DNA from 4 places in the Streptomyces sp. NPDC041124 genome. Region 3 is predicted to be linked to each of the others. Evidence: riboswitches for the same ligand, from Rfam matches in the RefSeq annotation. Region 3 holds a riboswitch; each other region holds the start of a gene.
What was found. Region 3 has a riboswitch for cobalamin ahead of ACZ6A9_RS11790 ((2Fe-2S) ferredoxin domain-containing protein). Riboswitches for the same ligand answer to the same signal wherever they lie in the genome.

Region 1: another riboswitch for cobalamin. It lies ahead of ACZ6A9_RS15195 (GHMP family kinase ATP-binding protein); the one in region 3 lies ahead of ACZ6A9_RS11790 ((2Fe-2S) ferredoxin domain-containing protein).
Region 2: another riboswitch for cobalamin. It lies ahead of ACZ6A9_RS13425 (energy-coupling factor ABC transporter permease); the one in region 3 lies ahead of ACZ6A9_RS11790 ((2Fe-2S) ferredoxin domain-containing protein).
Region 4: another riboswitch for cobalamin. It lies ahead of ACZ6A9_RS04660 (cobalamin biosynthesis protein); the one in region 3 lies ahead of ACZ6A9_RS11790 ((2Fe-2S) ferredoxin domain-containing protein).

The regions. Positions count from the first base shown of each region.
Region 1 is NZ_JBVIYR010000005.1:80,098-82,270, forward strand. Features, by position in the region: gene ACZ6A9_RS15195 (GHMP family kinase ATP-binding protein) at 1-847, opposite strand, end outside; cobalamin riboswitch at 1,084-1,308, opposite strand; gene ACZ6A9_RS15200 (ferric reductase-like transmembrane domain-containing protein) at 1,518-2,173, shown strand, end outside.
Region 2 is NZ_JBVIYR010000004.1:393,039-395,211, reverse strand. Features, by position in the region: gene ACZ6A9_RS13430 (energy-coupling factor ABC transporter substrate-binding protein) at 1-318, opposite strand, end outside; gene ACZ6A9_RS13425 (energy-coupling factor ABC transporter permease) at 315-1,025, opposite strand; cobalamin riboswitch at 1,056-1,238, opposite strand; gene ACZ6A9_RS13420 (PadR family transcriptional regulator) at 1,453-1,791, shown strand; gene ACZ6A9_RS13415 (HAAS signaling domain-containing protein) at 1,788-2,173, shown strand, end outside.
Region 3 is NZ_JBVIYR010000004.1:21,291-23,463, forward strand. Features, by position in the region: gene ACZ6A9_RS11775 (DUF6531 domain-containing protein) at 1-142, shown strand, start outside; gene ACZ6A9_RS11780 (hypothetical protein) at 144-425, shown strand; gene ACZ6A9_RS11785 (transposase) at 480-815, opposite strand; gene ACZ6A9_RS11790 ((2Fe-2S) ferredoxin domain-containing protein) at 841-1,218, opposite strand; cobalamin riboswitch at 1,307-1,455, opposite strand; gene ACZ6A9_RS11795 (ferric reductase-like transmembrane domain-containing protein) at 1,488-2,173, opposite strand, start outside.
Region 4 is NZ_JBVIYR010000002.1:59,365-61,537, forward strand. Features, by position in the region: gene ACZ6A9_RS04650 (inorganic phosphate transporter) at 1-583, shown strand, start outside; gene ACZ6A9_RS04655 (hypothetical protein) at 615-836, shown strand; cobalamin riboswitch at 1,013-1,148, shown strand; gene ACZ6A9_RS04660 (cobalamin biosynthesis protein) at 1,270-2,173, shown strand, end outside.

The DNA of each region.
Region 1 (2,173 bases), on a different contig from region 3:
TGCACTGGTGGCCGAGCGAGTGGAAGAACGCGGAGAGTTCGGACTTGACCTCGGCTCGCGGGCGTGAGGCGAAGAGATAGCCGGCCAGGCAGCCGGTGTGGGCGACGAAGACGCCGTCGGCGCCGAACCGCTCACGGTGGGCGTGCAGGCTGCCGAAGGTCGCCTTGGGCAGCACCTCCTGAGACAACGCGGCGCTGGTCGTCGCGGCACGGGCGACGGCGGCCGGGTCTCCCGAGTCGAAGCCCTTCACCAGATCGGTCAGGCACCGTCGGTACTCCTCGCCGCGGCGCCTGTAGTGGTCCAGCAGCAGGGGAGTGACGGCGGCGGTGTCCACCGTGCCGGGTTCCGTGACGAAGGCGGTGTGGAAGCCGAGGCCCGGGCCCAGTCGCCGCACCACCCGGTGCCGCCCGCTGAGGTACAGGGCGAACTCGTCGAGGAAGACGCTGTCGGCGCGCTCGATGCCGGCCAGGACGCCGAGGACCACGTCCGTGTCGTACGGCAGGGAGAAGACGCGGAACAGACAGCGCAGCGTCGCCACGATGTCCGCCGTGGAACTGGCCATCCCCACGCCCACCGGCAGTTCGGAGCGGGTGTGCCAGTCGCCCGGTGGCAGGGTGAGGCCGTAGTGGTCGAGGAAGAGCCGCGCCGCTGCCACCGACTTCTCCCCGAGGGGCGGGGCATGTGGCTGAGGACCGGCCGCCGTCCTCGGTGTGAAGTACACCCAGGAGTGACGGTCCACGGGAAAGGACACCACCGCGATCTCAGGGTCGGTGCCCGCACGCAACGGGCCCTGGTACAGCTCGCCCAGAGTGCCGTGGCAGACACCGGACACCGTGCCGCCGGACACGTCAGGTTCCCGGAGGACGCCCGCGGCGGGTCCGAGTGTCGTCGGCCCCGGTCCGTCGGACGGCACGTGGACCCGGGGTCGGTACGGCCGACGCGAACCGGCTGGGTTCCGCACACCGTCCTCCTCCGTACCGGGCCTTGAACACCGAGAGGGAAGGAGGCGCGGCCATACGCACGACGTACGACCACCCATACCGCCGACCCAGTCCACGAGGTCACGTGCACAGCCCGCGCGGGACGCGGGCGCAGTGGCAGGTCTTCGGACTCGCGGGCACGTCCTCACCGTTCGAGGACACCTACCGGCCGTCTCTTCCCCGGCCCTGACGCGGGCCCAGTGACATCGACGGCTTTCGTTCCCACTTACCGCTGCGGGACAGTCCCGGATTCGCACCGGGTTCTCTCTTGCGTCGCACCACCGGACGTCCGGGCGGACGGGAGGCGCGAACCGACTGCGTGTATCAGCGCAGAGGCGCTCGTATTCCTGCGACAGTGGGGCTTCGGCGGTTGTCTTGAATGTGGAGGGGAGGCAGAAACCAGGTGTGCCCCGCGCAGTTCTCGTGGCGGCTCTGGCCGGACAACACCTCTGGGGATCACTCCCTCATCAGCCAGACTTGTTGCCTCACGCCACATGCGCACCGCTGCTGCGATGGCCCGTGCCCGGGAGGCCCCTGATGACATCGGACACGAGGCCGGACGAAGACGGGGCAGCAGTCCCGCCCGGAAGGCAACGGCTTCCCGGCGACCGCGTCGCCCTGCGCGGCGACCTGCGGGCCGCCCTGCCCGACGCCACCGCGGCGGTGGTGGTCACCGTGCTCGTGTTCGCCCTCCTGTGGGCGCGCATGGAATCGGGTGCTTCGGACACCGTCGCGGTCATGCCGTTCATGGACGACCCCGGCACCTACTGGATGTACCTGCTCAGCCAGGCGTTCGGATGGTCGGGACTGCTGTGGGCCTGGGGCACGGTCATGCTCGGTCTGCTCCTGTCGGGACCGCGCCCCGCCCGGCTGCCGGTCTCCCGGCAGGTACTGGAGCGCTGGCACCGCACCACCAGCCTGACGACCATGGCCCTGATGTTCGCGCACGCGCTGATGTTCGCGGCCGAACTCGTACGCTACGAGACGAAGGTGGACTGGGCGGAACGGCTGTGGGTGGCCTTCGCCGACAGCTTCGTTCCCGGCTGGTACGACTCCGGCACCGGCGAGATCGCCATCCCGCTCGGACAGGGGGCCCTCTACCTGGCGGTTCCGCTGGGGCTGCTGTTCTACGTCCGGCACCGCATTGGCGCGAACACCTGGCGGCGGCTGCACCGGTTCGTGATCGTCGTGTA
Region 2 (2,173 bases), 370 kb from region 3:
CGCGGCCCGCTCCCGCGCCCGTTCAGCGCCCTGCCGCCGCCCGCGCCGCAGTCCGAAGTAGTACGCGAGGACGCCCGCGCCGATCGCCGCCTGGAGGGCGAACAGCGCCGACTCGACCTCCCCGGACGGCGGTTCGTACAGGGGGGAGAACCACGGTTCGTAGTCCGGGTCGATCTCGGTGATCGCCGTCTCCGCCTCGGCGTCCGCACCGGTGAACGGCTCCTCCTTGTGGTCGCCGAGCCCGAGCGCCAGCGGCAGCACCGCGAGCGCGGCCACCAGGAGCAGCAGCAGAGCGTTGATCTTCGCGTCGCGGCTCATCGGGCCACCCCCTCCGCCGACTTCGCCGGCTTCCCTCCGGCCACCGAGGTGACCAGTACGCCGAGCCGGGTCAGCTCGCCCCTGCTCGACCGCACCAGCATGCGCATCACCAGCACGGTCAGCAGGCCCTCGCTCACCGCCAGCGGGATCTGCGTCACCGCGAAGATGGCCCCGAACTTGGCCAGCGCGCCCGGGAATCCACTGCCCGGGTCGGGGAAGGCGAGCGCCAGCTGCACGCTCGTCACGCAGTACGTCGACAGGTCGGCGGCGAACGCGCCGGAGAACACGGCCGCCATCAGCGGCGCACCCGACCGGCGCAGCAGCCGGTAGACGCCGTACCCGGCCCACGGGCCGACGACGGCCATCGAGAAGACGTTGGCGCCCAGCGTGGTCAGCCCGCCGTGGGCGAGCAGCAGCGCCTGGAACAGCAGCGTGATGGTGCCCAGCACCGCCATGACCGGCGGCCGGAACAGGATCGCGCCGAGTCCCGTACCGGTGGGGTGGGAGCAACTGCCCGTCACCGAGGGAAGTTTCAGCGCGGACAGGACGAAGGTGAACGCTCCCGAGGCGCCCAGCAGCAGTGTGCTCTCGGGATGTTCCCTCACTTCACGGACGAGCGACCGGGCTCCGTGGACGACGAACGGCGCCGACGCGACGCCCCAGGCGACCGCGTGCGCCGGTGGCAGAAAACCCTCGGCTATGTGCATGGCTCAGCAGACCCTCTCCAGCACCTCGTGGATGGTTGACGCGCCTTGGCCGGTCTCCTGGCTGACGGGTACCACCGCCCGTGCTCCGCCTTCCCGGGTTCCGAAGAACCCAGTGGCTGCCCGTGAGGGCCGGAGCCGGACTTCCCGATCACAGTGGCGAGGGCCGCACCGGTATCGCACCGATTTCCCGTCACCAAGGCGTGGTGACAGTAGTGCCCGTTCCGGTCCGGTGACAAGCCGCCACCGGGGGCGCGCGGACGGTGAGGCGTCCACCGGTCCGTGCGTCCTCCCGTGCCGCGCGGCGTTCAGGGTGTCGGACGGCGCGGCGTGCGGAGCGCCGGAGAGCGGGCGTTCGGAGCGCCGGAGGGGAACATTCACATTGTTCGGGGGGTGACATTAGTGTGCGGCACACAGTATCGTGTGGGTTGTGTCCGTAGAAGAACTGACCCTGAGCCAGGCGCAGGAACTGCGCCGCGGGACGGTGGTGCTCGCCTGTCTGGCGCTGCTCCGGAAACCGCAGTACGGCTATGCGCTCCTGGAGACGCTCGACGACGCGGGGGTCACCGTCGACGGAAACACGCTGTACCCACTGCTGCGGCGCCTGGAGAAACAAGGGCTGCTGACCAGCGAGTGGAACACCGACGAGTCCCGGCCGCGCAAGTTCTACCGCGTCAGCCCCGACGGATCCCGCGTCCGGGAGGGCCTGGTGCGCGAATGGCAGGAACTCGTCGCCTCGATCTCACGACTCACCAAGGAGAACGAATGAGTACGGGGGTGCTCACCGAGCGCTACGTCCACGAGGTCGTCCGGCGGCTTCCGGCCGACCAGCGTGACGACGTGGCCCAAGAGCTCCGCGCCACCATCGCCGACACCATCGACGGCCGGGGCGGCGACCACCGGACGGCCGAGCGGGAGGTGCTCGGCGAACTGGGGGACCCGGTGCGGTACGCGGCCCAGTACACCGAACGGCCGTTGGTCCTCATCGGCCCGGACCTGTATCCCGCCTATGTTCGCGTGCTGGTCACCCTGCTGGCCGGCGTGCTGCCGGCCCTCTCCCTGGGGCTCGCCCTGCTGGAGGTGGCCGACGGCGGCGGCCTCGGCGCGGCCCTGCGCGTCGGCGCCGGCACGCTGATAGGCGTCGGCGCCCA
Region 3 (2,173 bases):
AGCATGGCCGAGGAAGGGCGTGGGCCACTACTTCAATGTCGCGAACATCGATGGAAAGGTGGTCTTCCTCGACTTCCAGTCGGGCAAGGCCAATCCGGCGCACAAGAGATACCGCGACTACTACGTGATGAGGACCAACTGACATGCTCGACCCGGAAGAAGCCGAGCGCAGGGCCGCGGAGTTCCTCACGGAGGAAAGCAGAGCATGGGGGCTGTCCTCCAACGTGAGGATCATTCCCGAGTACTGCTTCACGGACAAGGGACGGTTCATCGCTCCCTACGACCATGTCGAGTACCTCGATCACGGACGTCAGGACATGCAACTCGGCGGGAACCTGCCCGTGGCCGTCGACCTGAATACCGGAGCGTGCTCCTTCGTCACCTGGGAGGAAGCGGACGACCTGATGGAGCGTGACCTGCTCTGAGTTCGAGCAAGCGGGTCAGCCCGGTGAAGTAGCGGATTGCCGTGCCTTCTGGCCTCAACGGCCGAGTGAGCACCGCTGTAGGACTACTGGAAAGGCACGGCAGTCCGCGCGCACGCAGTCGGACCCGGGTGATCGCGACGCTGCCGCGTGCGAGCCCCTGCCGTACGTCTGGGTGTGCGGGTCGTGGCGCAGGCGGGTAATGACGATGCGGTGCAGGGCGGCGTTGGCCTGCCGGTCGCCGCCGTAGTTGAGCCGGCGCGTGCTCCGCCGGCCGGAGGAGTACTCGATGGGGCTGACTCCGCAACGGTTCGAGTAGCTGCGGGGCACCTGTCCCAGGTCTGGCAGCCGGCGTGAAGCAGCAGCCGGACCGGTCACGCCCGGCGCGCTCACACCACCACCGTGCGCGTCCGTACGGTCAGGAGGCCGTACGCCGTCGTGGCGGCGTGATGGCGTACAGGTCGAGGATGTCCGGCCGGGGTGCGACGCCCGGTCCGCCGGCGCGTGCCCAGGCGGCGATGTCCTCGGTCGCGTCCGGGTCGTTGACCAGTCCGAGCCAGACGGGCCGGGCGCCGGCGGCGCGGCCTTCGGCGGAGGGCTGTACGACGACGACGTTGGCGTGTTCGCAGGCGTCGAGGCAGTCGGAGACACGTACCGGTGCCGCGGCGCGCAGGCGTTCGGTCTGAGCTGTGTGGTCGACGCCGGTCACCTTGGGGCTGCCGCAGCAGCAGTCGCGGCAGACGACGATGCGGCACGGCACGGGGTCGGTGGCCGTTGCGGGCCTCTTGTCGTCCATCGTTCGTCCGGTGGGCGTTGCGGGCACGCGGTGCCGTCCCTCTCTCCGGGGAGATCCGCCCCGGTGGTCGTCGAGGAGGCGACCGCGTGAGTCTCCTGGCTCTCGGGTCGATGCTCGTCCCGCCCTTCCCACCCGCTGCCGGGCAGTGGCCTGTCGGAACTCGCTCGCCGATCACAGTGGCGGGACCGCGCCGGATTCACACCGGCTTCCTCGTTCCGCCGTCGCCCTGTCGTCGGCCATCATCCCATCCCGGGGCGCCGTACCGGCCGTCAGTCCGTCTCCTGGGCGTGAGGGGCCGTCACGGGCGGGTGGTCCGGGCGGTCCCGTCCGCCGTCACGGCCCGACACCACCACGACGACCAGCCCGACGACGACGGCCGCTACGGCGGCCCGTCCCGCCGCCCGCACCCACCAGTCCGGCCGGGCCGCGCCCCCACCGGGGGAGCCCAGCCGTTCGGCCCGCCGGGCCGGTCTCAGTAGACGCAGCAACAGCAGTGCCGCAACCGGGAGTTGCAGCAGCCACAGGACGGTGCGCGGCCACTCCCCGTACCAGACGTTGGTTCCGTACAGCAGCGTGTGCCACACGCTCAGCACGTACACGACGATCACGAACCGGTGCAGCCGCCGCCAGGTGTTCGCGCCAATGCGGTGCCGGACGTAGAACAGCAGTCCCAGCGGAATCGCCAGGTACAGGGCCCCCTGTCCGAGCGGGATGGCGATCTCGCCGGTGCCGGAGTCGTACCAGCCGGGCACGAAGCTGTCGGCGAAGGCCACCCACAACCGCTGCGCCCAGTCCACCTTCGTCTCGTAGCGTACGAGTTCCGCCGCGAACATCAGCGCGTGCGCGAACATCAGCGCCATGGTCGTCAGGCTCGTGGTGCGGTGCCAGCGCTCCAGTACCTGCCGAGAGACCGGCAGCCGGGCGGGGCGCGGTCCCGACAGCAGCAGACCGAGCA
Region 4 (2,173 bases), on a different contig from region 3:
CATCGTCTCCGCGGGTGTCGCCATCGCGCTCGGCACCTACCTCGGCGGCTGGCGCATCATCCGCACCATGGGCAAGGGCCTGACCGACCTCCAGCCGCAGCAGGGCTTCGCCGCCCAGACCAGCGCCGCGACGGTCATCCTGGCCTCCTCGCACCTCGGCTTCTCCCTCTCCACCACGCACTCCGTCTCCGGCGCCGTGATGGGCGCGGGCCTGGGCCGCAAGGGCGGTGTCGTCCGCTGGTCGACCGCCACGCGGATGTTCGTCGCCTGGGGTCTGACGCTTCCCGCGGCGGCCCTCGTCGCGGCCGTCGCCGAGTGGATCTGCGGCTTCGGCAGCTGGGGCACCGCGGTCGTGGCCGTCTTCCTGGTCGCCTCCAGCTTCGCCATCTGGAAGATCTCCCGGCGCGAGGTCGTCGACCACACCAACGTCAACGACCACGACGTCCCGGGCGAGGAGCCCGGCGTGGTGACGCAGGCGATGGCCGCCGTGACCCCGCCCCCGGCGGGCATCGTGAGCGAGGAGCTCGCGGCCACCATCCCGGCACCCAACGACCCGGCGTCACCGGCCAAGACCACCGTCTGACCGCGAACCGGTACGAAGGAAGAGAAGCACCATGCAGATCGACTGGGCAGCCCTCGGCTCCGTCTTCGGCGTCAGCCTCGTGGTCACCGTGGCCCTGGTGGCCCTGTTCACCCTCGGCATCACCGGCCTGTCGCGCCGCGAGCGGGCCGCCGCGCAGGGCGAGTCCGCGGTCCTGGCCGTCACCGGCGCCTACGCCTGCTTCGCGGCGTGCGCGGCCGCGGTGGGCTACGGGATCTACCTGATCATGGCCTGACCGCGGACCGGATCATGCCCTGATCCAGGATCGCCACCGTCCGGCGGGCGGTGCGGGAGCCACGGCTCCCGCACCGCCCGCCGACGTGTGCCCGCCTTCGCCCGCGGTTCACCCACCGGAACCCCTCTGTGGATCTCGGCACACTTCAGCCTCGCAGGTCAACGGCAGGTTGACGGCCCTTCGGGGGCCGTGGTGGACTGCCACAGCCAATACGGCGGCAGGAGAGGAAGCCGGTGCGATTCCGGCGCGGTCCCGCCACTGTCACCGGGTGAACACCCGGGAGCCAGGAACTCTCACCGCCGGTCTCGTCGAACCAGGGCGCGGACACCCTGAGTGAGGACATATCGCCATGCGCGGCAGCCTGTCGAGGTCGATCAGCGACACCCCACCCCGTTCCGGGGCCGTTCCCTCCGGATCCGTCACCGGCTGACCCATGGGTGCCGATCGCGTGTTCGCGTACGGCGCCGCCGCCGGCCTCCTCGGCGACCTGCTGCTCGGCGATCCCCGCCGTGGGCATCCGGTCGCCGCTTTCGGGCGGGCCGCGGCTGCCGTGGAACGGGTGCTGTGGCGCGACGACCGGGGCCGTGGCGCCGTGCACACCGCCGTGTGCGTCTCAGGCGCCGTGGCGCTGGGCGGCCTGGCCGCCCGCTGTGTGCGCTCCTCCCCCGCCGCCTCCGTCGCCCTGACCGGCGTCGCCACCTGGGCGGTCGTCGGCGGCACCTCGCTGGCCAGGGAAGCCCGTGCCGTCGGCCGGGCCCTGGAGGCGGGGGACGTCGAGGCGGCCCGGGCACGGCTGCCGCACCTGTGCGGCCGGGACCCGCAGGCGCTGGACGCCGACGGGATCGCCCGCGCGGTGGTGGAGTCGGTCGCCGAGAACACCTCGGACGCCGTGGTGGGGGCGCTCGTGTGGGGCGCCGTCGCCGGTGTGCCGGGCCTGCTCGGCTTCCGGGCCGTCAACACGCTGGACGCGATGGTCGGCCACAAGTCCCCCCGCCACCGCCGTTACGGCTGGGCCTCCGCCCGCCTCGACGACGTCGCCGGCTGGCCGGGTGCGCGGCTGACGGCCGTGCTCGCGGCCGCCGCGGGACCGGATCCGCGCGGCGCGGTGCGGGCGTGGCGGGCCGACGCGCACCGGCACCCGAGCCCCAACGCCGGCCCCGTCGAGGCGTCCTTCGCCGGTGCGCTCGGGGTGCGGCTCGGCGGAACGCTCTCCTACGGCGGCCGGGTCGAGCACCGGCCGGTGCTCAACGGCGGCGGCCGGGCCGTCGCCGTCCCCGACATCGACCGGGCGGTACGGCTGTCACGGCGCGTGGGCTGGCTGGCGCTCGGCGCCGGTG